One region of the Cryocola sp. 340MFSha3.1 genome, then DNA from elsewhere that is predicted to be linked to it. Evidence: predicted binding sites of a transcription regulator. Region 1 holds the regulator's gene; each other region holds the start of a gene.

Region 1 (10,062 bases):
CGTCATCGGGAACATTATCCGGCGTCACCGGGTTTACATTGGTGAGACCGAGCTTCTGCGCATTCCTGCGCACCAAGTCCAACGCTCGGGTGTTGACGTCGACGGCCCAGACCGTCGCATGAGGGGATTCGAGAGCAAGTGTGAGAGCCAGTGGCCCCCAGCCGCAGCCGAGGTCGAGGAACTGACCTCCGGGCGGCGCTGCGGGGACATGGTCCAGCAGCACTCGCGTACCCATGTCGATGCGCTCGGGGCTGAAGATCCCGTTCGCCGTCACCAGCTCATATGTCTGGCCGGCGAGCTGAACGGTGAACGGCCGCAGGTTCATCTCGCTCTCGGGCGCCGGGGAAAAGTAGTGATCTCCGCTGGCCATAAGCAGACCGTACAGGACACGAACAAACTAGGGTTAACCCGGATCGGGGAACTGAATGACTGATAAGACCGACATCCGCGACCACGACGCAGACGACGTGGTCGCGCGCGTGCTCGCCACGCAGGACAACCGTGCAACGGTGACGCTGTTCGGCTCGGGTGCGTCCGCACGGGCGCAGGCCCTGCAGGCGGACGCCGTCGAGGGCGGACTGCACGACGGCGAGCAGCTCGACCGCGAGGAGCGCGCGGCGCTTCGACGTGTGTCCGGGCTCTCCACCGAGCTCCAGGACGTCACCGAGGTCGAGTACCGGCAGCTGCGACTCGAGAACGTCGTGCTGATCGGCGTGTACTCGCAGGGCTCCCTGCAGGACGCCGAGAACTCGATGCGCGAGCTCGCCGCCCTGGCGGAGACCGCAGGAGCGGCCGTGCTCGATGGGCTGCTGCAGCGCCGACCGCATCCCGACCCCAGCACCTACCTCGGCCGCGGCAAGGCCGAGGAGCTGGCCGGGATCGTGGCGGCCCTCGGCGCCGACACCGTGATCGCCGACACCGAGCTCGCACCGAGCCAGCGCCGTGCGCTGGAGGACGTGGTGAAGGTGAAGGTGATCGACCGCACCGCGGTGATCCTCGACATCTTCAGCCAGCACGCCAAGAGCCGTGAGGGCAAGGCGCAGGTCGAGCTCGCGCAGCTCGAGTACCTGCTCCCGCGCCTCCGTGGCTGGGGTGAGTCGATGTCCCGCCAGGCCGGTGGCCAGGTGGGTGGAGCGGGCGCCGGCATGGGCTCGCGCGGACCGGGTGAGACGAAGATCGAGTTGGATCGTCGTCGCATCCACACGCGCATGGCCCGGCTGCGCAAGCAGATCGCCGGCTTCAAGCCCGCCCGCGAGGCGAAGCGCGCGAACCGCAACCGCAACTCGGTTCCGTCGGTGGCGATCGCCGGCTACACCAACGCGGGCAAGTCGAGTCTGCTGAACCGCGTGACCAAGGCCGGCGTGCTGGTCGAGAACGCGCTGTTCGCGACGCTGGATGCGACGGTCCGCCGCTCGGTGACCGCCGATGGCCGGCTGTACACGCTGGCCGACACCGTCGGCTTCGTGCGCAACCTGCCGCACCAGCTGGTGGAGGCGTTCCGTTCGACGCTGGAGGAGGTCGCCGATTCCGACGTCATCCTGCACGTGGTCGACGGCTCGCACCCGGACCCGGCCTCGCAGCTGGCGACGGTGCGCGACGTGATCGGCGAGGTGGGCGCCCGCGACATCCCGGAGATCGTGGTCTTCAACAAGGCCGACCTGATCTCGGCGGACGACCGGCTCATCCTGCGCGGACTGGAGCCGGGCGCGATCTTCGCGTCGGCCCGGACCGGCGAGGGGATCGACGAGGTGCTGGCCGCCATCGCGCGGCTGCTGCCGGATCCCTCCCTCGAGGTGGAGCTGGTGGTGCCGTACGACCGCGGCGACCTCATCTCTGCGCTGCACGAGCGGGGCCGCGTGATCTCGACCGAGTACGTGGAGGAGGGCACCCGCGTGACCGCGCGGATCATGCCCGAATACCACGCGGCGTTCGAACCGTTCGAGGTGGCCGCGACCTCATAGCCGCGAGCCGCCACCCGAAGGCCGGGCGGATCCTCTGTGTCACTGGATGACGCGGGAGGTTCCGCCCGGCCTTCTGCGTTGCTAGATTGCCAGACAACCGAAGCGGGCGACCGCCGACGTGGTGCGACAGCCGAGCCCGGCACCCGCCCGAGTGAATCCCTCCCTGTGCCGAGCGGCCTGTGCCGAGCGCGGGTGGGACGTCCTTGTGCCGCTGTCCGACCATCCGAGGAACCCATGAGCTGTACCGAGGCCCGGTTCTCCTTCGAGCTGTACCCGCCGCGCACCGAACGCGCCGCGGCGGCGCTGCCGGGGACGATCGACCTGCTGGCCGCGACGTGTCCGGATTTCATCTCCGTGACGTACGGTGCCGGCGGCTCTTCGCGGACCGCCTCCCTCGACGTGCTGCGCTACATCATCGAGCACACCGAGGTCAGCCCGATGGCCCACCTCACCTGCGTCGGCTCGTCGCACGAGGAGGCGCACCGGCTGATCCGCGACTTCCTCGACGCGGGCGTTCGCCGCTTCCTCGCGGTCCGCGGCGACCCGCCGGAGGGGCTGGCCGAAGGGGACGACGGGATCGGCGACATCCGCACGACCGCGGAGCTGGTGCAGCTCATCCATCGCGTCCAGGCCGAGCGGGTCCCGTACGGCGAGCTGGCCGTTCCCGAGCTGCACGCGCAGGCCGTGCTGGAGCATCGCGAGCATGTGCAGATCGCCGTCGCCGCCTTCCCGAACGGGCATCCGTCGTCGCATTCGGTCTCGCAGGACATCGACGCCCTGCTCGCCAAGCAGGCGGCCGGGGCGAACCTGGGGATCACGCAGCTGTTCTTCCACGCCGAGGACTACTTCCACTTCACCCAGCGTGCGGCCGAGGCGGGCGTGACGTTCCCGATCCTGCCGGGCATCATGCCGGTGACGAGCCCCGCACGCCTGAAGCGGATGCTGGAGCTCAGCGGCGAGGACCTCCCCAGCGACCTCGCGATCGAGCTGGAGGTCGAGCCGACCGACGAGGGTCGCCGCGAGATCGGCATCGCCTGGGCGGCCCGGCTCGGCGAGCGGCTGCTCGCCGGCGGCGCCCCCGGACTCCACCTGTACACGTTCAACCAGCACGAGGCCGTCCTGTCCGTGCTGGACCGCATCGGCGCCCTCCCGGCGGCGAGCGAGACCGCATCCACCACCCCGGCGAACCCGGCCACCGAGAAGGAACCAGCATGACCGACACCACCTCCGCCGCTTCGGGCCGCCCCGCGTTCCCGGCGGGCACCATCATCGGCTACCCGCGCATCGGCCGCCGCCGAGAGCTGAAGAAGGCCGTCGAGGCGTTCTGGGCGGGCAGCATCGACGCCGACGAGCTGGAGGCGGCCGCGGCCGACCTGCGCGCCGCCACGCGCGAGCGGCTCGCGACCCTCGGCCTCGGCCGCACCGACGCGTCCATCCCGGAGAGCTTCAGCTTCTACGACCAGGTGCTGGATGCGGCGGTCACCGTCGGCGCCGTGCCCTCGCGGTTCGCGGGGCTCGCCTCGGCCGACGGCTCCGTCGACCTGTCCGGCTACTTCACGATCGCCCGAGGCGAGGGGGAGAACCCGCCACTGGAGATGACGAAGTGGTTCGACTCCAACTACCACTATCTCGTGCCGGAGATCGGCCCGGAGACGGCGTTCCGGCTGGCCTCGGACCGCATCGTCCGCGAGTTCGAGGAGGCCCGCGCTGCGGGGTTCGTCACGCGTCCGGTCATCGTCGGGCCGGTGACCTTCCTGCTGCTGAGCAAGGCGGCCGACGACGCCCCGGAGGGGTTCCGTCCGCTCTCGCGCTTGAGCGACCTGCTGCCCGTCTACGCGGAGCTGCTTTCGCGCCTGTCCGCCGCAGGCGCCCCGTGGGTACAGCTCGACGAGCCGGCTCTCGTCAGCGAGAGCATCGACGAGCCGCGGGATGCGGTGCTCGGCGCGGTGCGCGAGGCGTACGACGTGCTCGGGCGCGCGTCCGACCGTCCTGCACTCTTCGTGGCGGCTCCGTACGGGAGCCTCGACGACGCCCTGCCCGTCCTCGCGGCCAGCCCGGTGGAGGCGATCTCCCTCGACCTCGTGCGCGGGTCCATCCCGTCGGGGCTCGACGCGGCGACCGCATCCGCCCTCGCCGGGAAGACACTCGTCGGCGGCGTGATCGACGGGCACAACATCTGGCGCGGCGACCTCGAGGCGGCGTTCGGGAAGCTCACGGAGCTGCTGTCGCTCAGCCCCGTCGTGACCGTGTCCACGTCCACCTCGCTGCTGCACGTCCCGCATGACGTGGATGACGAGCCGGACCTCGACGCGCGCTTGACGTCGTGGCTCGCCTTCGCCGACCAGAAGGTCGCCCAGGTCGCCGTGCTCGCGCGCGGGATCGTCGACGGCCACGAGGCGATCCAGGAGGAGCTGACCGCCGCGACCGCTGCGCTCGCCGACCGTGCGTCGGCGCCGGGCGTCCGCGTCCCCGCCGTCCGCGAGCGCGAGGCCGCGCTGACCGAGGACGACTTCCGTCGTGGCGCGTACGCGGACAGGCTGGCGGCGCAGGATGCCGCCCTCAGCCTCCCGTTCCTACCCACGACGACGATCGGGTCGTTCCCGCAGACGGCCGACATCCGCCGGTCGCGCGCGCAGCTGGCGAAGGGCCTCATCACCGAGGCGGAGTACCTGGGCCGCATGCGCGACGAGATCAAGCGCGTCGTCGACCTCCAGGAGGAGATCGGGATCGACGTGATCGTGCACGGCGAGCCCGAGCGCAACGACATGGTGCAGTACTTCGCCGAGAACCTGGACGGCTTCGCGGTCACGCGCAACGGCTGGGTGCAGTCCTACGGTTCCCGCTGTACGCGCCCGTCGATCCTCTGGGGCGACGTCTCGCGGCCCGCACCCATCACGGTCGAGTGGTCGGCGTATACCCAGAGCCTCACCGACAAGCCGGTGAAGGGGATGCTCACGGGGCCTGTGACCATCCTCGCGTGGTCGTTCGTGCGCGACGACCAGCCGCTCGGCGAGACCGCACGACAGGTCGCGCTCGCGCTCCGAGACGAGATCGCGGACCTGGAGGAGGCGGGCATCCGCGTCGTCCAGGTGGACGAGCCGGCGCTGCGGGAGCTGCTGCCGCTGAAGAAGGCGGCGCAGGGCGAGTACCTGGACTGGTCGGTCGGGTCGTTCCGCCTCGCCACCTCGGGCGTCGCCAACGGCACGCAGATCCACACGCACCTCTGCTACTCGGAGTTCGGCGTCGTCATCGACGCGATCCGGAACCTGGATGCCGACGTCACCAGCATCGAGGCGGCCCGCAGCCGGATGGAGGTCGTCCACGACATCCAGCGTTCCGGCTTCGAGCACGGCATCGGACCGGGCGTCTACGACATCCACTCGCCGCGTGTGCCGTCGGTCGCCGAGGTGACCGAGTTACTGGAGACGGCGCTGGAGGCGATCCCGGGCCGGCAGCTCTGGGTGAACCCGGACTGCGGCCTCAAGACGCGCGGGTACGACGAGACCGTCGCCTCGCTCCGCAACATCATCGAGGCGACGCGCGGAGTGCGCGAGCGGGCGGCCGTGAACGCCTGACGCCTTCGACGAGGCGATCTGCGGCCCCGGTACGCTCACGGCGTACCGGGGCCGCGGTGTTTCGGGAGGGCCTGCGTGTGAGGATGGGCGCATGGTGCGCATCCCGGACGAGGAGTTCGAGCGGATGGTCGGCGACATCTTCGATGCGCTGCCGGACGACATGGTGGGGCCGCTGGAGAACGTCGCCATCCTCATCGAGGATCAACCGGACGGCGCCCGGCCGCGGCTGTTCGGGCTGTACAGCGGACGGCCGCTGACCCGGCGTTCGGTGTACGGGTTCGGCGAGCTGCCGGACCGGATCACGCTGTTCCGCAACAACCTGGAGGCGTCGGCCGTGTCGGAGGACGACCTGCGGGCCCGGGTCCGGCTCACCCTGGTGCACGAGATCGGTCACTACTTCGGGCTTTCCGACGACCGGTTGCGGGAACTCGGCTGGGCCTAGCCCTTTCTTCCCGGTGCCACGATTTGGCGCAAATCGCGGTTATGAGGCGGTCATAACCACGATTTGGCGCAAAACGTGGGGTGGGGCGGGCGGGATGCTCAGACCGCGCGGAGGACCGCGACGACCTTGCCGAGCACCTGCGAGTAGTCGCCGAGGATGGGCTCGAAGTTCGAGTTACGCGGCAACAGCCAGGTGTGGCCGTCGCGCTGGCGGAAGACCTTGACGGTCGCCTCCTCGTCGAGCATCGCGGCGACGATGTCGCCGTTCTCTGCCGTGTTCTGGGCGCGCACGACGACCCAGTCGCCGTCGCAGATCGCCGCGTCGATCATCGACTCGCCGACGACCTTCAGCATGAACAGCTCGCCGTTGCCGACCAGCTGGCGGGGGAGCGGGAAGACCTCGTCCACCTGCTGCTCGGCCGTGATCGGGATTCCGGCCGCGATGCGGCCGACGAGCGGGACCATCGCGGCGTCACCGACCGGTGTCTGGTTCTCGTAGTCCGGCGCGGACTGCGACGACGACGGCAGGTCGATGAGGATCTCGAGGGCGCGCGGACGGTTCGGGTCGCGCCGGAGGTATCCGCTCAGCTCGAGCTGGTTCAGCTGATGCGTGACGGACGACAGAGAGGAGAGGCCGACGGCGTCACCGATCTCGCGCATGCTCGGCGGATAGCCGCGCTGGCTCACCGATCGCTGGATCACATCGAGGATCGCCAGCTGCTTGTCGCTCAGGTTCTTGCGGCGACGGGTGCCTCCGCGTGCCTGGTTCTCATTCGACACGGGCGTCCTCTCCTGGCGTCGGCGGCCCTGCGGGGATGCTCCCTGCAGGAATGTCGGTGGTTCCTGATCTGATGTCCTCAGACAGTCGAAACTGTATCCGCGTCGGGAAGGGAAGACAAACATGTGTTCGAGTGTGTCGCGAACTTCGTCCCCGAATCCCCGGCCTGAGGGTATCTTGCGGATTCGGACATTCGAAGATACATTCGGAACACAGCTTCGCACCCGCGAGTCTGAGGAGGTCACGACCATGAGCGCAGTACTGATGAGCGAGTCGGTTCCCACCCTTCGTGCGGTCCCGCCGCTGCCGGAGGGAGCACGGGTCCGCCTGCGTCTCACGCGGCGCGGTCGCGCGGTCCTCTCCGCCCTCGTCGCGCTGCCCCTCGTCATCGGAGCCCTCGTGTTCGCACTCAACGGCGGCGGCGCGGTCGCCACCGGTGAGCAGACGCACGTCAGCTTCCAGTACGTCACGGTGGAGTCGGGCGACTCCCTCTGGTCGGTCGCGGAGCGCGTAGCGCCGAACGCCGACCCGCGCGACGTGATCGCCGACATCGTCTCCCTGAACGGCCTCGACTCGGCCGTCGTCTCGCCCGGCCAGCAGCTCGCGGTCCCGGCGAAGTACGCGCACTAGGCGGCGTCGCACGGTAGGCGCCGTCCGCACCTCGCGGCGGTAAACGGAGGGGATCCGCGGCTCGGCAGCCGGGATCGCCTCCGTTTCCCGTTCCCGGGCTTGCATCTCGTCGGAAGGTCCTCCGTTTCCGTCGCCCGGAGGCCGGTGGCGAGAAGGGAGGGGATCGGTCGGCAGGGGGCCGGATTCGGCCGAAACGGAGGTGGATGCGGTCGCAGCACCACCGGATCTCCTCCGTTTTCATCGGGCGGGCGATCTCGAGCCCTGCCTGGTGGGGCTCGTCGCTCGGCGTCGCCGGGCGTCATCCGGCGGAAGCGGGGTGACGGCGCTGGCTACGATTGAGGGGTGACTTCTCTTTCCGAGCTGCCCATCCGGGACGACCTGCGCGGTCGATCCCCGTACGGCGCTCCGCAGCGTCCGGTGCCCGTCGCGCTCAACGTGAACGAGAACACGCATCCCGTCCCGGACGACGTGGCCGCAGACATCGTTGCCCGCGTCGCCGCCGCGGTCGGCGGAGTGAACCGCTACCCCGATCGCGAGTTCACCGAGCTCCGCACGGCTTTCGCACGGTACCTCGGCCACGGCCTGGCACCGGAGAACATCTGGGCGGCGAACGGCTCGAACGAAGTGCTTCAGCACATCCTGCAGGCCTTCGGCGGCCCCGGACGAACACTGCTCGGGTACGCGCCCACCTACTCGATGTACCCCCTGCTCGCTTCGGGCACCGGGACCGCGTACGTCGCGGCCGCGCGCGACGCCGACTACGAGCTGACACCGGAGACGGCCGTCGCCGAGCTCCGCCGGCACAACCCGGACATCGTCATCCTCTGCTCGCCGAACAACCCGACCGGCACGCCCCTCGGACTCGACACCATCGAGGCCGTCTACGACGCCACCGACGGGATCGTCGTCGTCGACGAGGCCTACGCGGAGTTCATGCCGGAGGGCGAGCCGTCCGCGCTGACCCTGCTCCCGGGGCGGCCACGCCTGCTGATCTCCCGGACGATGAGCAAGGCGTTCGCCTTCGCCGGGGCGCGCGTCGGCTACCTCGCCGCCGACCCCGCGGTCATCGACGCGCTCCGGCTCGTGCGCCTCCCGTACCACCTGTCCGCCATCACCCAGGCAGCCGCGCTGGGCGCGCTCGCGCACGCCGACGAGATGCTCGCGACGGTCGGCGACATCCGCCGCCAGCGCGACCGGCTGGTGACGGAGCTCGCACGCCTCGGCTACACGCCCCACCGCAGCGGCAGCAACTTCGTTCTCTTCGGCGGGGTGGACGACCCGCACGCGACGTTCGAAGCGCTGGCCGACCGCGGCATCCTGATCCGGGATGTCGGCATCCCGCACCACCTGCGGGTCACCGCGGGGACCGAGGCCGAGACGACCGCCTTCCTCGAGGCGCTGGCCGCGCTCGGCCGGCCCGCCGCAGAGGACGCGGGCGCCGACGAGGCCCCCGACAGGGCCCAGAGCGCCCCGGTAGACTCGGACGCATGACGAATCGCGCCGCCACGGTCACGCGGGAGACGAGCGAGTCGAGCATCGAGCTGAGCCTCGATCTCGACGGCACCGGAGCATCCGACATCCAGACGAGCGTCCCCTTCTACGACCACCTGCTGACCGCGTTCGCCAAGCACTCGCTCACCGATCTGCGTATCCGAGCGACCGGCGACACCGACATCGACGTCCACCACACGGTGGAGGACATCGGCATCGTCCTCGGCCAGGCGATCCTGGAGGCGCTCGGCGACAAGTCGGGCATCTCCCGCTATGGCGACGCCCTGGTGCCGCTCGATGAAGCGTTGGTGCAAGCGGTCGTGGACATCTCCGGTCGCCCGTACCTCGTGCACACCGGGGAGCCCGCCGGCTTCGAGCTGCACCTCATCGGCGGTCACTTCACCGGCTCGATGGTCCGTCACGTCTTCGAGGCGATCACGTTCAACGCCCGCATCACCACGCACATCACCGTGGTCGGCGGTCGCGACCCGCACCACATCGCGGAGGCCGAGTTCAAGGCGTTCGCGCGCGCGTTCCGCCAGGCGAAGGCGCTCGACCCGCTGATCAGCGGCATCCCCTCGACCAAGGGCGCGCTGTGACCGTGGCACGCACTCCCGGCAGCGCCCCGCAGGTCGTCGTCTTCGACTACGGGACGGGCAACGTCCACTCGGCCGTCAAGGCGCTCGAGGCCGCGGGCGCGGAGGTCGAGCTGACCGGCAATCGCAAGCGTGCGCTGGAGGCGGACGGCCTGCTGGTGCCCGGCGTCGGCGCGTTCACCGCCGTCGCCGAGGCGCTCAAGGCGTCGCACGGAGACGAGGTCGTCGACCGGCGCCTCGCGGGCGGACGACCCGTGCTGGGCATCTGCGTCGGCATGCAGGTCATGTTCGAGCGCGGCGTCGAGAACGGCGTCGAGACCGAGGGGCTCGGGGAGTGGCCGGGGACGGTCGACCTCATCCGCGCCGACGTCGTGCCGCACATGGGCTGGAACACGGTGCGCGCGCCCGAGGACTCCACGTTGTTCGCGGGGCTGCGGGACGAGCGTTTCTACTTCGTCCACTCGTACGCCGCCCAGGACTGGACGCTGGAGGCGTCCGGCCCGTTCGCGCAGCCGAAGGTGACGTGGGCGGATCACGGCTCGCCGTTCGTCGCCGCGGTCGAGAACGGCCCGCTGAGCGCGACGCAGTTC
Region 2 (10,062 bases), 320 kb from region 1:
ATGCCGAGGTCGCTCGCGCGCTTGTCCGCCATCGCTAGCAGGCGGCGGATGCGGCCGGCCACGGCGTCCTTCGTCATGGGCGGGTCGGCGTGGTGACCCAGCTCGTCCAGGCTGGAGTCGCGGTGCGCGAGACGCAGCTCGCCCGCGTAGCGCAGGTGCTGCGGGACGTCGGGGCCGAGGATCTCGAGCGCGCGCTCCACGCGCGCACACGCGGCGACGGCGGCCTGGGCCGAGCGGCGCAGGTTGGCGTCGTCGAAGTTGACCAGGCGGTTGGCGTTGGCGCGCACCTCGCGGCGCTGCCGCAGCTCCTCCCAGTTGGTGACGGTCTGGAGGGCACCCATCGCGACGAGCATGGCGCTGATCGCCTCGCCGTCGCGGATGACGACGCGGTGCACGCCGCGCACCTCACGGGCCTTGGCCGCGATGCCGAGACGCCCTGCTGCGCCGACGAGCGCCATGGCGGCCTCGTTACCGGGGCAGGTGACCTCGAGGGCGGCGGAGCGGCCCGGGTCGGTGAGCGAGCCGTGGGCGAGGAAGGCGCCGCGCCAGACGGCGGCGAGCTCGTCGCGGGAGCCGGTGGTCAGGCGGTTCGGGAGGCCGCGGATCGGCCGGCGACGCGCATCCAGGAGTCCGGTCTGCCGGGCGAGCGTCTCGCCGCCCTCGAGCACGCGGACGAGGTACTGGCTGCTGCGACGCAGTCCGGACGCGGAGATGACGGACACCTCGCTGCGGACGCCGTACAGCTCCGCGAGGTCTTTCCGCACCCGCCGTGCGAGTTCCGGGGTGTCGAGCTCGCTCTCGACCGCGATCCGGCCGCCGATGAGGTGCAGACCGCCCGAGAACCGGAGGATGGTGGCCAGTTCTGCTGCTCGGACCGTGGTCTTGCTGACCTCGACCTTCGTGAGCTCGTCCTTGACGTCGGCGGTGAGAGCCAATCGGATTCCTTACTGTCTCAAGGCGGGGGTGGTGCCGTGGAGGGAAAAGCCGTGATCATTCACGGCCGAGGTCGCGGTGCTTGGTGTTGACCGACAGACCGGGGAAACTCCGCAACCGCGCCGCGAGCTCTTCCGCAATCGCGACGGACCGGTGCTTTCCGCCAGTGCAGCCTATCGCGATCAGAGCGTGCCGTTTGTTCTCACGCTGGTAGCCGGACATGATCGGCCGGAGCGCCGAGACGTATCCCTGGATGAACTCGTCGGCGCCGTCCTGGGCCAGGACGTAGTCGCTGACGATCTCCTCCAGACCCGTGTGCGGCCGCAGCTCGGGGTTCCAGAACGGGTTGGGCAGGAAGCGCGCGTCGGCGACCATGTCGGCGTCGGCGGGCAGCCCGTACTTGAAGCCGAAGCTCATCACCGTCACCTGCACGTCGGCGGCGTCCTCCGCCGCGAAGGTGTCGGTGATGTTGGTCGCCAGCTGGTGGATGTTGAGGTCGGTGGTGTCGACGATGATGTCGCTCGCCTCGCGGATCTCGCGCAACCGCGTCCGCTCCGCCGAGATGCCGTCGAGGATGGTGCCGTCGCCCTGCAGCGGGTGCGGCCTCCGCACCTGCTCGAACCGGCGGACGAGCACCGCGTCGGACGCCTCCAGGAACAGCACGCGCACCTTGGTGCCCTCGCGGAGGCTCTGGATCATGTCGCGCAGATCGACGAAGAAGTTGCGCCCGCGCACGTCGACCACCGCGGCGATGCGCGGCAGACCCGACTCGGCGCGGTTGGCGAGCTCGATCAGCGGACGCAGCATCTGCGGCGGGAGGTTGTCCACGACGTACCAGTCGAGGTCCTCCAGCGCATTGGCGACCGTCGAGCGGCCGGCGCCCGACATCCCGGTGACGATGAGGACTTCCTGCTGCTCGGCGTTCTGCGCGACTGTGTCGCCGTCGGTGGCCATCGTCCGGTCTCCTCCGTTGTGGTGTTCCCCCAGCCTACCGACTGCCGCCCTCTGCGAGCCGCTCGAAGATCGCGGTCGCGAGCGTGGGACCGACCCCGCGAACCTCGGCGATCTGCTCGGGCGTCGCCTTGCGCAGCTGGGCCACCGAGCCGAAGTGCTTCAGCAGCTCCTTGACGCGCGATGGACCGAGGCCCGGGATCTCGCCCAGCACCGTCCCGATGTCGCGCTTACGGCGCGCCCGCTGGTAGGTGATCGCGAAGCGGTGGGCCTCGTCGCGGAGACGTTGGATGAGGAAAAGCGCGTCGCTGTTGCGCGGCAGGATCACCGGGAAGTCGGAGTCCGGCAGCCAGATCTCCTCCAGGCGCTTGGCGATACCCGCGAGCTGGATGCCGGTCACCCCGGACTCGTCGAGAGCGCGCTTCGCGGCGGCGACCTGCGGCTGGCCTCCGTCGACGATCAGCAGGTTCGGCGGATAGGAGAACTTGCGGCGACGGCCCTCGGCGGCATCCACGATCTCGTCGGCACCGGCGGCGCCCTCGGCGTCGAGCGCCGTCTCCTCATCGACGGTGGGGGCGGCGTCGGCTGCCGCTGCGGGCGCGTCCTTCAGGTACGCCAGGCGGCGGGAGATGACCTGGTAGATCGACTCCGTGTCGTCGGTCGACTCGGGGATGCTGAACCGGCGGTACTGGTCCTTGCGCGGCAGGCCGTCCTCGAAGACCACCATCGACGCCACGATGTTCGTGCCGCTGAGGTGCGAGACGTCGTAGCACTCCATCCGGAGCGGCGCCTCGTCCATGCCGAGCGCGTCCTGGATGTCGTTCAGCGCCTTCGACCGCGCCACGAAGTCCGAGCTCCGCCGGGTCTTGTACAGGACGAGCGCGTTCTTCGCGTTCATCTCGACCGTCTGCGCGATCGCGGCCTTGTCGCCGCGCTGCGCCGTGCGCAGCTCGACGCGACCGGTGAGGCGGCCGCGGGCGGCGGAGGGGTCCGGCGTCTCGCGGCGGCGCTGGGTCAGCCACTGCTCGAGCTCCGCGGTGTCTTCCGGCAGCTCGGGCACGATGATCTCGCGCGGCGGGGCGTCCGGTCCGTCGTAGGCGTTCTGGACGACCGTCTCGACGAGTTCGGCGAGCTCCATGTCGAGCTCCTTGTCGACGACCCAGCTGCGCACACCGCGGACGCGGCCGCCGCGCACGATGAACTGCTGGACGGCCGCGGCCAGTTCGTCGTGGGCGATGCCGAAGACGTCGGCGTCGATGTTCTCCGGAAGCACGACCGCGCTCTTGCCGAGCACTCCCTCGAGCGCCTGGATGGCGTCGCGGTGGCGCGCGGCGGACTCGTAGTCCATCGTGCTGGCCGCCTGCTTCATCTTCTCGTTCAGGTCGCGCAGGTAGCCGCTGTCGTTGCCCGCCATGAACGAGGCGAAATCGATGGCGAGCGACTTGTGGTCGCCGGGCGAGATGCGCCCGACGCAGGGCGCTGCGCACTTGCCGATGTCGCCCAGGAGGCAGGGCCGCCCGGTGAGTTCGGCGCGGCGGTACACACCGTCGGAGCAGCTCCGCATCGGGAACGCTTTCAGCATCAGATCGACCGTCTCGCGGATCGCCCAGACCTTCGTGTACGGGCCGAAGTAGCGGGCGTCCTTGATGTTGCGGTTGCGCGTGATCATGACGCGCGGGATGCGGTCGCCGAGCGTCACCGCCAGGTACGGGTACGTCTTGTCGTCGCGGAACTTGACGTTGAAAGGCGGGTTGAACTCCTTGATCCAGGTGTACTCCAGCTGGAGCGCCTCGTACTCCGTGCCGACGACCGTCCACTCGACGCTCGCCGCGGTGGTGACCATGCGGCGGGTGCGCTCGTGGAGGCTGCGCAGCGGCTGGAAGTAGTTGCTCAGCCGCGCGCGCAGGTTCTTCGCCTTGCCGACGTAGAGCACACGCCGGTTCTTGTCACGGAACCGGTACACCCCGGGCTGCGTCGGGATCTCGCCGGCCTTCGGCCGGTAGCTGACGGTGTCTGCCATCGCGCCTCTTACGCGGCGCCCCGGGCGGACTCGCCCTGCAGGATCTCCTTGAGGAAGAAGCCGGTGTGGCTGCCCGGGGTCTCCGCGACCTTCTCGGGCGTGCCCGTCGCGATGACCTCTCCGCCGCCGGCGCCGCCCTCCGGACCCATGTCGATGATCCAGTCGGCCGACTTGATGACGTCGAGGTTGTGCTCGATGACGATCACCGTGTTGCCCTTGTCGAGCAGGCCGTTCAGCACCAGCAGCAGCTTGCGGACATCCTCGAAGTGCAGACCCGTGGTCGGCTCGTCGAGCACGTACACGCTGCGGCCGTTGGATCGGCGCTGCAGCTCGGTCGCGAGCTTCACGCGCTGCGCCTCGCCGCCGGAGAGGGTCGTCGCGCTCTGCCCGAGCCGGACGTAGCCGAGGCCGACGTCGACGAGTGTCTGCAGGTAGCGGTGGATGGCCGAGATCGGCCGGAAGAACTCCGCCGCCTCGCTGATCGGCATGTCGAGCACTTCGGCGATGTTCTTGCCCTTGTAGTGCACGGACAGCGTGTCGCGGTTGTACCGCGCACCCCCGCACACCTCGCACGCGACGTAGACGTCGGGCAGGAAGTTCATCTCGATCTTGATCGTGCCGTCACCCGAGCACGCCTCGCAGCGTCCTCCCTTGACGTTGAAGCTGAACCGGCCGGGCAGGTAGCCGCGGGTCTTCGCTTCCGGCGTCTCGGCGAACAGGTTGCGGATGCGGTCGAAGACGCCGGTGTAGGTCGCCGGGTTCGACCGCGGGGTGCGGCCGATCGGTGCCTGGTCGACGTGGACGACCTTGTCGAGGTTCTCGAGACCGGTGACGGTCCGGTGCTTCCCCGGCACCTTGCGGGCGCCGTTGAGCTTGTTGGCCATCACCCGGTACAGGATGTCGTTGACCAGCGACGACTTGCCCGAACCGGAGACACCGGTCACCGCCACGAAGGTTCCGAGCGGGAAGTCGACCGTGACCTTCTTGAGGTTGTTGGCCTCCGCATCCACGACGCGGATCATCCGCTTCTTGTCGACCTTGCGGCGCTTGGACGGGATGGCGATCTCCCGACGGCCCGCCAGGTAGTCGCCGGTCAGCGACTCGGTGTTGGCGAGCAGGTCGTCGTACGAACCGGAGTGGACGACGTGCCCGCCGTTGACGCCCGCGCCGGGGCCGATGTCGACAATCCAGTCGGCGGTGCGGATGGTGTCCTCGTCGTGTTCGACCACGATCAGCGTGTTGCCGAGGTCGCGCAGGGCGACGAGCGTGTCGATGAGCCGGCGGTTGTCGCGCTGGTGCAGCCCGATGCTCGGCTCGTCGAGCACGTAGAGCACGCCGGTCAGGCCGGAGCCGATCTGGGTCGCCAGGCGGATGCGCTGCGCCTCGCCGCCGGACAGCGTGCCGGCCGCGCGGGCCAGGTCGAGGTAGCTGAGGCCGACCTGGATGAGGAAGTCGAGCCGGACCTTGATCTCGCGCAGCACCTGCGCACCGATCTTCTGCTCGCGCTCCGTCAGGTGCAGCTTCTCCATGAAGTTGCGGGCGTCGCTCAGGCTGAGCAGCGAGGCGTCGGCGATGCTCTTGCCGTGCACGAGCACCGCGAGCACCTCGGGCTTCAGCCGCTTGCCGCCGCAGACCGGGCACGGGACCTCGCGCAGGTACTCGGCCCAGCGGGCGCGCTGCGTGTCGGTCTCGGCCTGCAGATACTGCCGCTCGATGTAGGGCACCACGCCCTCGAAGCCGGAGGTGTACGACATCTCGCGGCCGTAGCGGTTCTTCCACCGCACCTTGACCTCGAAGTTGTCGCCGTGCAGCACCGCGTCGCGCACGTTCTCCGGCAGCTTCTTCCACGGCGTCTTGAGCGAGAACTTGAGGTCGCGGGCGAGCCCGTCGAGCAGCTTCTCGTAGTAATTGAAGAGTCCCTTGCCCTGCGTGGTCCACGGCACGATGACGCCTTCGGCGATGCTGAGCTCGTCGTCGCCGAGCAGGAGCTCGTCATCCACCGACATGCGGGTGCCGAGGCCGGAGCACTCGGGGCAGGCGCCGAACGGGGCGTTGAACGAGAAGGTGCGCGGCTCGATCTCGGTCAACTGGATCGGGTGGCCGTTGGGGCACGACAGCTTCTCGCTGAAGTTCTGCCACGCGGCGGGCCCTTCGCGGTCGACGTAGTTGACCTGGACGAGACCGTCGGTCAGGCGCAGCGCCGTCTCCAGGGAGTCGGTCAGCCGGCCGAGGATGTCCGGGCCGGCGACGAGGCGGTCGACAACGACCGAGATGTCGTGCTTGTACTGCTTCTTCAGCGTCGGCGGCTCGGAGAGCTGGATCTGCTCGCCGTCGACGAGCGCGCGCGAGTAACCGCTCGCCGCGAGCTCCTTGAAGAGGTCGACGAACTCGCCCTTCTTCTGCGAGACCACCGGGCTGACGACCATGTAGCGGGTGCCGGGCTCGAGCTCCATGAGCTGGTCGGCGATCTGCTGGACGGTCTGACGCTGGATGCGCTCACCGCAGATCGGACAGTGCGGAACGCCGATACGCGCCCACAGCAGACGCATGTAGTCGTAGATCTCGGTGATGGTGCCCACCGTGGACCGCGGGTTGCGGTTGGTCGACTTCTGGTCGATCGACACCGCGGGGCTGAGGCCCTCGATGAAGTCGACGTCCGGCCGGTCCACCTGGCCCAGAAACTGCCGCGCGTACGCGGACAGCGACTCCACGTAGCGGCGCTGCCCCTCCGCGAAGATCGTGTCGAACGCGAGTGACGACTTGCCGGATCCGGACAGGCCCGTGAAGACCACCATCGAGTCGCGTGGGATCTCGAGGTCGACGTTGTGCAGGTTGTGAACGCGTGCGCCGCGCACACTGAGGTGCGACCCCGTCACCCTGCTGATGTTGCCGGATTCCCCGACCCGATCGCTGTTCACTCGCCCGCTGCTCACTCGCTCTATTCTCCGCCATCCGTACTGGGAAATCGGGGCTGTTCGCCCACCGCGCACCCGTTCGCCAGGTCGAACGTGTGTTCGATTCTACCCTGGACGGCACGGTGATCCCGTGCAGCCGCGAGTCTAGGCGCGACCACCGACATTCCAACCCTCGGCGACTGGATGCGGAGGCTGGAGTGGATGCGGAGGCAGGAGTGGATGCGGACGCCGGGCCGAGCGCTCAGCGCGGCGCGCGGCGGAGCAGGGCGGGGAGCAGCAGTCCGACCAGCGCGGCGAGTGCGAGTCCGGAGACGGCGGCGAGGACGGGGACGCTCGGCCCGATGCCCCTGCCGCCCCGGACCAGCAGCAGGGCGACGGCGGCGAGCTGCACCGGCACCTGGATGATCGCGAACCGACGGAGAGAAGGGAGCAGCACCGCGGGCTGCAGGCGTGCGGCGGCGGGCAGCGCCAGCATCCATCCGGCCAGCAGGTGGAGGGCGTGCGCACCGGCGATCAGGCCGAGCAGGCGCGGAGTGAGCGTGCCGGGCTCGATCAGGGAGGACAGCAGCAGCACCCCGATGAGCACCCACGCGGTCAGCCAGCGCGGCCGCCACACCGAGACGCCGATCAGGAGGGCTGCGATGCCGGTCCACGGACCCTCGGGCACGCCGACCAACACGAGCAGCAGCGCGATCGCGGCGAAGACCACGCGGACAGTCCAGGCAGGAACGGTCCGTACGCCGAGCACCGGTGCCGGCGTCGACGACCCGGATGGTGTCCCGATCGGCGTCCCGGTGCCGGGTGCGGACCCGTTCGCCGGCCGCGCGTCGTCGCGGCTCACCGTCGGGCCCGTCCGGACGCCAGCACACGCAGCGCCGCCTCGCGCAGCGCAGCATCCTGCCAGACGAGCAGCTCGACACCGCCCGACTGCAGCTGCTCGAGGCGGAGGGAGCGCTCGAGCTCGATGGTGCGCAGGGCTAGGCGATCACGGGCGGGCAGCTCCCGCGCATCCCGAGCAGGCAGCACGTCGACGGCGACCACCCTGTGGCCTGCGGCGCGCCAGGTGAGAGCGAGCGTGACGGGCTGATCGTCGAGGAAGGTCGACAGCACGAACACGATCGACCCCGGAGCGAGCCGCGGAGAACGGACCCGCGTGAACGGCGCCCCGTTCGCGGCGGTCGCCTCGATCGCCCGCAGCACCCGCTCCCGGTGCCGCGCGCCGGCCCGCGGAGGAAGCACGCGGCGCGACTCCCCCAGGTCGTCGAACCCGATCCGGTCGGCCGCGCCGGCGTAGGCGGCCGCGAGCGAGGAGGCGGCCTCCCGCGCGAGGTCGAGGGACGACACCGCGGGACGCGGGTAGGCGCGCGGCCAGTCGGCGACGACCGCGCTGACGTCGTCTCGCGCGTCGAGCGCGAGGTGCACGGCCGCGTCGGAGGTCGCCGTCGTGCGCCGGACGTACAGGTCGATTCCGCGACCGGCGCGCGCCGTGGCCTTCCAGTCGATGCGCCGCAGCCGGTCGCCGGGATGGAACAGGTCGATGTCGCGGAACTCGCCGCCGTCTCCCGGCCGCGTGGAGATGTGCTGCCCGGTCAGCCCGAGAAGCCGCGCGGGCAGCGGAAGACTGCGGAGGGGCGCGCGCCGCGGCCGGACGACCCGCTCGACAGCGGCCTCGTCCGTGGGCGTGCTCGCCCAGGCCGCGTCCGCGCCCAGAGCGCGAGCCTCGACCGCGGCGACGCGCTGCGGACCGGAGTGCACGACGGGCACCTCGCTGCGAAGGTCTGCGGCCGTTCGCGGGGTGACGACGGCCTCGACGGGTCCGGCGCCGCCCAGGCCCAGGCGGAGGTGCAGGGCGTCGGGGCGCTGCGTTCCGCGCCCCTGGGTGGCAGACGCCGCGACGTGGATGCCGAGGGTCGCGTCGCCGCTGCGGCCAGTCTCGTCAACCGTTACGGCGGTGCTGATCTCGACCGGGTCGACGGACGCGGCCGGCCGGCGGTCCCATCCCCACGCGGCGGAGAGCAGCAGCGGGATGCCGATCAGCGCCGGTTCGAGCCGGGACATGACGAATGCGGCGACCACGCCGATCACTCCGACCACGATCGCACCCGCCAGCGCCGGGCTGGGCATCCACCCCGTCCGTGTGACCGCGACGGCTCGCTCGGTCATCGGAACCTCGCCATCTGCGTGCGGCCCGTCACGCGGACGCCTCCGCCCCCGCGCGCTGCGCCGTCCCGACGGCCGGCGGTCCCGGCACGGTGTTGACCACCTCCAGGACGACCTGCTCCGCACGAACGCCGCCCGTCCACGCCTGCACCGTGAGCGTGAGCCTGTGGGCGAGCACCGGGACGGCCACGGCCTTCACATCGTCCGGGATGACGAAGTCGCGCCCGTCGAGCACAGCAAGAGCTCGGGCGACGAGCAGGAGGCCCTGCGACCCGCGTGGGGATGCCCCGACCTCGACGGAGCGGTGCCGGCGGGTGGCCGCGGCGAGGCGGACGCAGTACGCGGCGATGTCCGCATCCACATCCACCGCTTCGACCCCCGCCTGCATGGCCGCGAGCGTCGCCGCGTCCATGACCGCCTCGACCGTGGCGACCTCATGCCGTCGTGCCACACGGGAGAGCAGGACGCGCGACTCCCCCGCCTCGTCGGGGTAGCCGACGCCGAGCCGCACCATGAACCGGTCGAGCTGCGCCTCGGGAAGCGCGTACGTGCCCTCCGACTCGATCGGGTTGGCCGTCGCGACGACGTGGAAGGGCGACGGGAGCGGGAAGCTGCGGCCCTCGACCGACACCTGCCCCTCAGCCATGGCCTCCAGCAGCGCGGACTGCGTCTTGGGCGAGGTGCGGTTGATCTCGTCGGCGAGGAACAGCCCCGTGAAGACCGGCCCGGGACGGAACTCGAAGTCGCCGCTGCTCGGCACGTACACGAACGACCCGGTGATGTCGGACGGCAGCAGGTCGGGCGTGCACTGGAGGCGACGGAAGTCCAGCCCGACGGCGGCCGCGATGCTCCGGGCGGCGAGGGTCTTGCCGAGGCCGGGCACGTCTTCGAACAGCACGTGGCCGCCCGCCAGGATCGTGGCGAAGGCGATCCGCAGCGGTTCGCGCATCCCGACCACGACGCTCCCGACCCGGTCGAGCACGGCCGCGCCGAGCCGGGCGACCTCGTCGACCGGCAGCGAGGGGGATGCGGTGGACGTGGATGCGGTGCTGGATGCGGTGCGGGGGTCAGCGGGCACGGGTC
Region 3 (10,062 bases), 370 kb from region 1:
CCTCGCTCAGGCTGACCTGGACGCAGGCACAGTGGTCAACACCGCGAGGACCACGGGCTCACCGCCGTCGGGAACGCCGGTGACCGACGACGGGACCGCGACGGTGACACTTCCGCCGGAGCCGAAGCTCGAGCTCACGAAGGACGCCGACGCGACCGCGATCCAGTCCCCGGCTCAGGTGGGCGATACCGTCACCTTCTCCTTCGTCGCCCGGAACACCGGGAACGTGACGATGACGGGTGTCACGATCACCGATCCCCTGATCGGCTTGTCCGCGCTCGTCTACGACTGGCCGAGAACTCCCGGCACCCTCCAGCCGAAGGAGTTCGTCACTGCGACCGCGACGTACCAGCTCGTTCAGGCTGACATCGACGCCGGGCATGTGGCGAACACGGCGACCTCCACGGGCATCCCGCCGACCGGAACCAGAGTGACCACCCCACCCGCGTCGACCGACACCCCGCTCGGAGTCGCCCCCGCGATCGAACTCGTGAAGAAGGCGGACACCAGCGCCGTCAGCACTCCGGCGCATGCCGGCGACACCGTGACGTTCACATTCGCGTCCCAGAACACCGGGAACGTCACGCTGACCGACGTCGTGATAGACGACCCCCTCCCCGGTCTGTCGGCACTGACCTACTCCTGGCCGGGCAGCCCGGGCACTCTGACCCCGGGCCAGAAGGTCACGGCGACAGCGACCTACCAGCTCACCCAGGCCGACATCGACGCCGGGACGGTCGTCAACACGGCCACCACGATCGGAAAGCCGCCCGTGGGCACCCCGGTGACCGATGAGGGAACAGCCACAGTGGACCTTCCGCCAGCGCCGAGCATCGATCTCACGAAGCTGGCCGATCCGTCGACGGTGCAGACCCCGGCGCAGGCGGGCGACACCGTCACGTACACCTTCGTGGCGGAGAACACCGGCAACGTGACGCTGACCGGCGTCAGCATCACCGACCCGTTGCCGGGCCTGTCCGCTCTGACCTACACCTGGCCGGGTACCCCGGGCACGCTGGCCCCGAAGGAGAAGGTCACCGCGACGGCCACGTACCAGCTGACGCAGGCGGACATCGACGCCGGGCATGTGGCCAACACCGCCGGCACCGAGGGCACCCCGCCCACCGGCACGAAGGTCACCGACGGGGCATCGGCGGACCTGCCGCTGGTGACGGTCCCGAGCATCGACCTGGTCAAGGCGGCCGACCTCGCCGCGGTCCAGTCGCCGCCCCGGGCGGGTGACACCGTCACCTACACCTTCGTGGCGGAGAACACCGGCAACGTCACCCTCACCGGTGTCGCGATCACCGACCCGAAGCCGGGCCTGTCCGCCCTGACCTACACCTGGCCGGGCACCCCGGGCACGCTGGCTCCGAAGGAGAAGGTCACCGCCACGGCGACGTACCAGCTGACGCAGGCGGACATCGACGCCGGGCATGTGGCCAACACCGCAGGCACCGAGGGCACCCCGCCCACCGGCACGAAGGTCACCGACCAAGCCTCCGTCGACATCCCGCTCACCACGGAGCCAGGCATCCGGCTCGTGAAGAAGGCGGATACCGCACTCGTCCAATCACCGGCCGAGAGCGGCGACACGGTCACCTTCACGTTCGCGTCTCAGAACATCGGGAACGTCACCCTGACGAACGTGGTCATCCAGGACCCCCTGCCGGGCTTGTCATCACTCACGTACACGTGGCCGGGTTCACCGGGAGTGCTCGCGCCGGGTGAGACCGTCACGGCCACGGCGACCTATCGTCTGACGCAGGCGGACCTCGACGCCGAAGAGCTGGTCAACACCGCGACCACGACCGGGACCCCGCCGTCCGGAGACGACGTGACAGACGTGGCCACCGTCACGATCCCTCTCCCCGCCGATCCCGCCCTGACCGTCGTGAAGTCCGCGGGCACCATGGGGATACAGACTCCGACCGGCGCCGGCACCACGATCACGTACACGTTCACGGTGACCAACACGGGGAACGTGACGATGACCGGAGTGAGCGTCGCCGACCCGATGGTCGGCCTCTCACCGCTCACCTACGCCTGGCCCGGCGCGCCGGGAACGCTGGCGCCACGGGAGACCGTGATCGCCACGGCCACCTACGTGTTGACCCAGGCCGACATCGACGCGGGGCACGTGGCGAATACGGCACGGGCAACGGGAACGCCGCCGTCCGGAATCGTCGTCACGCCGCCGCCCGCGAGCACCGACACGCCACTGGCTCCCTTCCCCTCGATCGAGCTGGTCAAGACCGCCGACGCGGCGGCCGTGCAGTCGCCTGCTCGTCCCGGTGATGTGGTCACCTACACGTTCCGATCGAAGAACGACGGAAACGTCACCCTTACCGGAGTGACCATCACGGATCCGCTCGCCGGGCTGTCCGAGCTCGCGTACTCGTGGCCAGGAGCGCCGGGAGTCCTCGCCCCCGACGAGAGCGTCACCGCGACCGCGACCTACCCGCTCACCCAGGCGGACATCGATTCCGGCCACATCGCGAACACGGCGTCGACCGTGGGAACGCCGCCCTCGGGCGTCGCCGTCACGGACGAAGCGTCGGCAGAAGTGCCGCTGGCGGCCGAACCTCGGCTCACGCTGATCAAGACGGCCGATGCCGGCCGGGTGCAGTCCCCCGCGATGGTCGGCGACACCGTCACGTATCGCTTCGTCGTGAGCAATACGGGGAACGTGACGATCGACGGAGTGTCGGTCGCAGATCCTCTCGCCGGGCTGTCGTCGCTGACATACGCGTGGCCCGGCGTTGCCGGGCGGCTGGAACCGGGGCAATCGGTGACGGCGACGGCCGAATATCGACTCACGAACGCCGACCTCGCTGCGGGCCATGTCCAGAACACCGCCGTCGCGGTGGGTACTCCTCCGTCCGGTGAGAGAACCACCACTCCGCCCGCTTCGGTCGACACTCCACTCTCGCGACAGTCACTCCCCGCGGTGTCCGGATGAGCATGCGAAGTCGGCGACGAACGGTGACAGGAGGTGCGATGTCGCGAGGTAGAGGTACACTCTCGTTCGAACATACGTTCGATAGACGAGGTGAGCAGCATGACCGAGATCGACGAGACCGTCGCCGTCTGGACGACCGACGAGGGCGTCCCCATCCGGCTCGTGTGGAGATCCACTCGATACCGGGTGTCCGACACCCCGACCGTCTGGGCGGAGGTCTGTGCCTGGTGGCGCCCCTTCGGCGAGCATCGCTACCCCATCGGCAGCGTCCCCCGCTCGATCGGCGGTTGGCGATTCCAGGGGACCAGCGAAGACGGCGAGGCCCACGTCTTCGACGTCCGGCACGACGCGAGCGCCCGATCGTGGCGGCTGGTCCGTGTTTTCGACTGACCGCAGCGTGGCTCACCCGCGCCGCGCATCCCGTCGCATAGCCTCCATCGGGTGATGGACGACCGCTACGGAACCGATGTGCTCGCCGGCGACTGGAGAAGCGCCGGCAAGAAGCCCGTCCCCACCGTCGAAGCCGTACGAGACCTCGTCCTCGAGGACGCCACATCCGGCTTCTGCGGCGCGATCACGCGACTCGAGGCGCAGACGGTCGAACTCGAGGACTACTTCGGCAAGAAGCGCGTCTTCCCGCTGACGGGCTCGTTCCTCATCGACGGAGAGCCGGTACGCCTGGTCGTCCCGTCCCGCACCCCGGCCGGCCCCACGCGGACCGCATCCGGATCGTTCGCCGTCGGCGACCAGAAGGCACGCGTCGCCCGCGCCAGCCGCATCTTCGTGGAGGGTCGCCACGACGCCGAACTGGTCGAGCGGGTCTGGGGCGACGACCTGCGCGTCGAAGGCGTCGTCGTCGAATACCTCGAAGGCGTCGACGACCTCGACGCGATCGTCCGCGAGTTCCAGCCGGACCGCGGACGGCGCATCGGCGTCCTCGTCGACCACCTCGTCCCCGGGTCCAAAGAAAGCCGGATCGCCGAACAGGTGGCACGCGGGCCGTACGGCGCGCACGTCCTCGTCGTCGGTCACCCCTACATCGACATCTGGCAGGCGGTGAAGCCGCAGCGGGTCGGCCTCGACGCCTGGCCGAGCATCCCCCGCTCGATCTCCTGGAAGCACGGCATCTGCGCCGCCCTCGGCCTCCCCCATGAGACGCAGGCCGACATCGCACGCGCCTGGAAGCGCATCCTCGGCCAGGTCCGCTCCTACACCGATCTCGAGCCCGAGCTGCTCGGCCGGGTGGAACAGCTGATCGACTTCGTCACCGAACCCCAAGCGCGGTAGACGCGGCCTGGCTGGCGACGCTCACCAGCCGTATTCGGTGTACGACTCGCCCCGTTCGAGCGCCTCGATGCCATGCCGGATCACCGGGATGACATCGCCCGGGAGCGCGCGCAGCGGCGCCCAGACCAGCTCGGAAGCCTTCTCCGGCTCCCCGATCACGGGAACCGCACCCGCGGGGAGTGCGGCAGCGAAGAAGAAGTCGATGTAGGCGTCACCGTCCGCGCGACCATGCTGGACCAGGGCGAGCCGCACCTGATCGGGACCGAGCACGAGGCCGATCTCCTCCTGCACCTCGCGGAGCAGCGCGGCCGTGGCCGACTCCCCCGGCTCGATGTGTCCGGCGGGGAGCGACAGCTCGCCGTCCCGATACCCCGTCCCCGCGCGGCGTTGCAGCAGGATGCGGTCGCCGTCGAACAGGCACAGGTACACGGCGGCGGGATAGGTCGGGCGCACGCGTCCATTGTGCGCCGACGACTGTCGGTTGGGTGGCGTACTGTTCTTCTCCACACGGGGCGGTTGTCCACAGCGTCGAAATTCCATTTGCGTTGTTCGAACATACGTTCGAAAATGGACTCATGTCCCTCGCAGCTCCACACCTCGATGAACCGGTCGCCGACCGGGCGCAGGTGCACGAGCTGCAGACCCGCATCCGGCAGATGCAGGCGACCAAGCTCGAGAGCCGGACCCTGCAGACGCATCCAGCGCTCTCGCCCCTCCTGCCAGGAGGTTCGCTCAAGGCAGGGGCGGCGTACTCGGTCCGCGGTTCCACGACACTGCTGATGGCCATGCTGGCCGGTCCGAGCGCGGCCGGGGCATGGTGCGGAGTGATCGGGATGCCCGACTTCGGGGCAGAGGCCGCCGGGCGGTTCGGCATCGACCTCGAACGGCTCGTGCTGGTGCCCCACCCCGGCGACCACTGGCTCACCGTGACCGCGGCGGTCGTCGATGTGCTCAGCGTGGTGGTCGTCGCGCCGCCCGCCCGTGCGAAAGACGGCGACGTCGCCCGGCTCACCGCCCGGCTGCGGCAGCGCGAAGCGACTCTCATCGTCGCCGGCGACTGGCCACAGGTGGAAGCGACGCTCACCGTCGCGCGCAGCGGGTGGGACGGCCTCGGCACCGGGAACGGCTACCTGTCGTCCCGGCGCGTCACCGTGGAGTCGGCGCCACGCGGCGGGACGGGGCCACGCCGCACCGCCGAGCTGTGGCTGCCGGCCGTCGACGAGAGCTTCCGCGCCTCCGGGCCCACGCGGCTCGAGGCGGTGAGCTAGATGACGAACGGAACACGCGAAGCCGTCGTCACCCGGGCGATCGTGCTCTGGTGCCCCGACTGGCCGGTCATCGCTGCGCAGCAGGCGCTCGACCTGCCACCCGACGAGCCGCTCGCCCTGGTCGAGAAGGGCGTCGTGTTCGCCTGCTCCCCGGCCGCACGAGCCGACGGGGTGAAGCGCGGGCTGCGGATGCGCGAGGCGCAGGCGCGCTGCCCCCAGCTGAACGTGCTGCCGTACGATCCGGTGCTCGATGCCCGGGCGTTCGAGCCGGTGCTCGCCGCGATCGAGGAGATCACCCCCGGCGTACAGCCGGTCCGCCCCGGCACCTGCGTGCTCCGGGCGCGCGGACCCGCGCGCTACTACGGCGGCGAGGAGCAGGCGGCCGCCGAGCTGCTGCGCTGCCTGGAAGGGCTGGGCCTGCCGGATGCCCGGGTCGGGATCGCCGACGGTCCCTTCGCCGCCGAGCAGGCCGCGCGCTCGACGGGAGCCGCCCGGCCTCTCAGCAGCGCCACCCCCACCGGGACGACGTTGACCGATGCCACCACCGGTCGCGCCGCTGATTTCCCCGCCCCGCACTTCTTGGCCCGCAGTCGTGTGCGCATCATCCCGTCCGGCGACTCCCCGCGGTTCCTGGCACCGCTCCCGGTCGCCCACCTGGGCTTCGCCGAGCTCACGCCGCTGCTGCGCCGGTTGGGGCTGCATACCCTCGGCGACATCGCCGCGCTCTCGCGCGTGGACATGCGGGAGCGGTTCGGCGAGCGGGGCGAGCTCGCGCACACCCTCGCCAGCGGACTCGACGGCACGGCGGTGGTGCCGCGGACTCCGCCGAAGCAGCTCGACCGCTCCATCGAGTTCGAACCTCCCCTCGACCGTGTCGACCAGGTGACCTTCGCCGTGCGCGGCACGGCCGAGCAGTTCATCGGCGGGCTCACCAAGGCCGGACTCGTGTGCACGTCACTGCGGGTGGAGGTCACCGACGAGTCTGGGCGGGTCAGCGAGCGCACCTGGCTCCACCCCCGGTTGTTCTCTCCGCCCGACGTGGTCGACCGCGTCCGCTGGCAGCTGCAGGGCTCCGGCGCGATCGACTCCGGGCTGGCGTCCCCGATCTCCCGGGTGGTGCTCGAGCCGGAGGCGGTCGACGACATCGGCCACCACGAAGACGGACTGTGGGGCGGCGGCGCCGACGAGCGCATCCACCACGGCCTCACCCGGGTGCAGAGCATGCTCGGGCACGAAGCGGTGGTCACAGCCACGATCGGCGGTGGCCGCGCGCCCGGTGAACGGCAGGTGCTGGTGCCGTGGGGCGACCGGCCTGTGGGGGTGGCCCGCGCCGACCAGCCGTGGCCCGGATCGCTGCCGGCACCCGCGCCGTCGACCGTGTTCGAGGTCCCGCGTCCCGTCGCGGTGCTCACCGAAGAGGGTGCGCCGGTCGAGGTGACCGATCGCGGAGACGTGACCGCGCCGATCGCCCGCTTCTCCGCCACCGGCCAGGCACGGGACGCCCGGCCGGTCGACTCCTGGGCCGGGCCCTGGCCCGTGCGGGAGCGGTGGTGGGACGCCACCCTCTCCCGGGCGATGCACCGCTTCCAGCTGGTCGACGCCGACGGCACCGCCTGGCTGCTCGCACTGGCCGGCTCCGGCTGGTTCGCGGAGGCGCGCTATGACTGAGCGAGGTGATGCCTGATGGGGTGGAACAATCCGCCGATCCCGTGGGCCGAGTTCGAGCGGCGGCTCTCCGGACGACGCACCGGACAGCAGGCAGACGAACGCCCGTCATCGCGCAAGCGGCAGAAATACGTGCCGCAGGCAATCCCGGAGACGCCCGAGGACGCGGTCCCGTACGCCGAGCTCCACGCGCACAGCAACTTCAGCTTCCTCGACGGCGCGTCCTCCCCGGAGGAACTGCTCGAAGAGGCCACCCGGCTGAACCTGCACGCGCTCGCCCTCACCGACCATGACGGCATGTACGGGGTCGTGCACCTGGCCGAAGCGGCAGAGGCGTACGACCGGGTGAAGACCGTCTTCGGCGCCGAGCTGTCGCTGTCGCTCACCAAGCCGCAGAACGGCGAGCCGGATCCAGAGGGCAGCCACCTGGTCGTGCTCGGCCGCCGGCAGGGCGGCTACCATCGGCTCGCCGCCGCGATCACCGCGGGGCAGCTCGCCGGAGAGGAGAAGGGGAGGCCGGTGTACCGGCTCGACGAGCTCGCCGAGCAGTCGGGCGGCGAATGGATGGTGCTGACCGGATGCCGGAAGGGCGACGTCCGGCTGGCCCTCGCCGAGCACGGCGAACGTGCAGCGGAGCGGGAGGTCGCGCGGCTCGCCGACCTGTTCGGGCATGACAACGTGCTCGTCGAGCTGATCGATCAGGGCGCCCCGCGCGACTCGACCGACAACGACATCCTCACCCGTATCGCCGGCCGGCTCGGGCTGCCGACCGTTGCAACCAACAACGTCCACTATGCGAGCCCGGCGCAATACCCCCTGGCGACCGCCGTCGCCGCCGTGCGCGCCCGCCGCAGCCTCGACGAACTCGACGGCTGGCTGCCCGCCGCTGGAGCGGCCCACCTGCGCAGCGGCGCCGAGATGGCCCGCCGGTTCGCGCGCTACCCCGGCGCCGTCGAACGCACCGTCGAGATCGCCGACGACCTCTCCTTCCGTCTCCGCAGCGCACGCCCCCGGCTGCCGAAACAGGACGTCCCTGAGGGCCACACGCCGATGAGCTGGCTGCGCGAGCTCACCTGGCAGGGCGCCGCCGAACGGTATCCCGACCTCGACAGCAACCCGGCGAAACGCGAGCGCATCGAACGCGAGCTGGATGTGATCGAGGCGAAGGACTTCCCCGGCTACTTCCTCATCGTCCACGACATCGTCCGGTTCGCCCGCAGCCGCGGCATCCTCTGCCAGGGTCGCGGATCCGCGGCGAACTCGGCCGTCGTCTACCTGCTCGGGATCACCGCCGTCGACTCGATCAAGTACGACCTGCCGTTCGAGCGGTTCCTCTCCAGCATGCGCGAGGAGGAGCCCGACATCGACGTCGACTTCGACTCCGATCGCCGGGAGGAGGTCATCCAGTACGTCTACGCCAAGTACGGCAGGCACAACGCGGCGCAGGTCGCCAACGTGATCACCTACCGCCCCAAGAACGCCGTGCGCGACATGGCGAAGGCACTCGGCTACTCCACCGGCCAGCAGGACGCCTGGAGCAAGCAGATCGACTCGTGGGGCACCGTCCAGACCAGCGACGACCACGACATCCCGGACGACGTGGTGGGTCTCGCGCAACAGGTGCTCAAGTTCCCGCGGCACCTCGGCATTCACTCGGGCGGAATGGTCCTCACCGACCGGCCCGTCGGCGAGGTGTGCCCGATCGAGCACGCCCGCATGGAGGGCCGCACCGTCCTGCAGTGGGACAAAGACGACTGCGCGTGGATGGGGCTGGTCAAGTTCGACCTCCTCGGCCTCGGGATGCTGTCGGCGCTCGACTACTCGATGCGCACCATCGAGGCGTCACTCGGCGAGAAGTGGACGCTCGACAGCATCCCGAAGGAGGAGCAGGGCGTCTACGACATGCTCTGCCGTGCCGACTCGATCGGCGTCTTCCAGGTGGAGAGCCGCGCCCAGATCGGCACCCTGCCGCGACTTCAGCCCCGCAGCTTCTACGACCTCGTGATCGAGATCGCGCTCATCCGCCCCGGTCCCATCCAAGGTGGGGCGGTGCATCCGTACATCCGCCGGAAGCTCGGCAAGGAGCCGGTCACCTACCTGCACCCCTCGCTCGTGCCGGTGCTGGAGCGCACGATGGGTGTCCCACTGTTTCAGGAGCAGCTGATGCAGATGGCGGTCGCGGTCGGCGACTGCACGGCGGAGGACGCCGACCTGCTGCGCCGGGCCATGGGCTCCAAGCGCGGGGTGGAGAAGATCGAGGCGCTCAAAGCGAAGCTGTACGACGGGATGGCGAACAACGGCATCACCGGAGCCGACGCCGACGCCATCTACGAGAAGATCGAGGCGTTCGCCAACTTCGGCTTCGCGGAGAGCCACGCGATCAGCTTCGCGCTGCTCGTCTACGTCAGTTCGTGGATGAAGCTGCACTACCCGGGCGCGTTCCTCGCCGGGCTGCTGCGCGCCCAGCCGATGGGCTTCTACTCTCCGCGCACCCTCACCGCCGACGCACGCCGGCACGGCGTGATCGTGCACCGCCCCGACATCCAGCGCTCCGGCGTCTTCCCGCTCCTCGAGCCGCTCGACGACCCGGACGCTCGGCGCGGGCCGACCGGATCCGATCCGTGCCTGCAGACCGATCAGCCGCCGATCGACCCCTTCGATCCCGCGCTCCCGCTCGACTTCGCCGCGCACCGTCGCGACGCCGGTCACGCGGTACGCCTCGGCCTCGCGGCGGTCACTTCGATCGGTGAGAAGGTCGCGGAGCGCATCGTCGCCGAGCGCGAAGCGTACGGCCCCTACCGCGACCTCGGCGACCTCGCCCGGCGCACCGGACTCAACACCGGTCAGCTGGAGGCGCTCGCCGCCGCCGGCGCGTTCGAC

The links. The regulator LexA, encoded in region 1, represses DNA repair genes until DNA is damaged. The targets are predictions, from matches to a motif close to TCGAACANNTGTTCGA.
Region 2: uvrA (excinuclease ABC subunit UvrA) is a predicted target of LexA. The motif match lies at 6,907-6,922, and genes of this name have one in related genera.
Region 3: imuA' (DnaE2-dependent mutagenesis accessory factor ImuA') is a predicted target of LexA. The motif match lies at 4,799-4,814, and genes of this name have one in related genera.

What each region holds. Positions count from the first base shown of each region.
Region 1 is NZ_KB911088.1:1,438,677-1,448,738, forward strand. Features, by position in the region: gene H284_RS0117975 (methyltransferase) at 1-370, opposite strand, end outside; gene hflX (GTPase HflX) at 426-1,961, shown strand; gene H284_RS0117985 (methylenetetrahydrofolate reductase) at 2,196-3,176, shown strand; gene metE (5-methyltetrahydropteroyltriglutamate--homocysteine S-methyltransferase) at 3,173-5,536, shown strand; gene H284_RS0117995 (metallopeptidase family protein) at 5,628-5,978, shown strand; gene lexA (transcriptional repressor LexA) at 6,077-6,757, opposite strand; gene H284_RS0118005 (LysM peptidoglycan-binding domain-containing protein) at 7,020-7,385, shown strand; gene H284_RS0118010 (histidinol-phosphate transaminase) at 7,728-8,876, shown strand; gene hisB (imidazoleglycerol-phosphate dehydratase HisB) at 8,873-9,475, shown strand; gene hisH (imidazole glycerol phosphate synthase subunit HisH) at 9,472-10,062, shown strand, end outside.
Region 2 is NZ_KB911088.1:1,754,421-1,764,482, reverse strand. Features, by position in the region: gene whiA (DNA-binding protein WhiA) at 1-935, opposite strand, end outside; gene rapZ (RNase adapter RapZ) at 991-1,887, opposite strand; gene uvrC (excinuclease ABC subunit UvrC) at 1,922-3,904, opposite strand; gene uvrA (excinuclease ABC subunit UvrA) at 3,913-6,822, opposite strand; gene H284_RS0119510 (hypothetical protein) at 7,061-7,660, opposite strand; gene H284_RS0119505 (DUF58 domain-containing protein) at 7,657-8,982, opposite strand; gene H284_RS0119500 (AAA family ATPase) at 9,011-10,057, opposite strand; gene H284_RS0119495 (hypothetical protein) at 10,047-10,062, opposite strand, start outside.
Region 3 is NZ_KB911088.1:1,809,943-1,820,004, reverse strand. Features, by position in the region: partial or broken gene H284_RS0119795 (CLIPPER-2 domain-containing protein) at 1-2,962, shown strand, start outside; gene H284_RS0119790 (DUF6504 family protein) at 3,062-3,352, shown strand; gene H284_RS0119785 (DUF3097 domain-containing protein) at 3,407-4,249, shown strand; gene H284_RS0119780 (NUDIX hydrolase) at 4,271-4,702, opposite strand; gene imuA' (DnaE2-dependent mutagenesis accessory factor ImuA') at 4,825-5,517, shown strand; gene H284_RS0119770 (DNA polymerase Y family protein) at 5,518-7,185, shown strand; gene H284_RS0119765 (error-prone DNA polymerase) at 7,201-10,062, shown strand, end outside.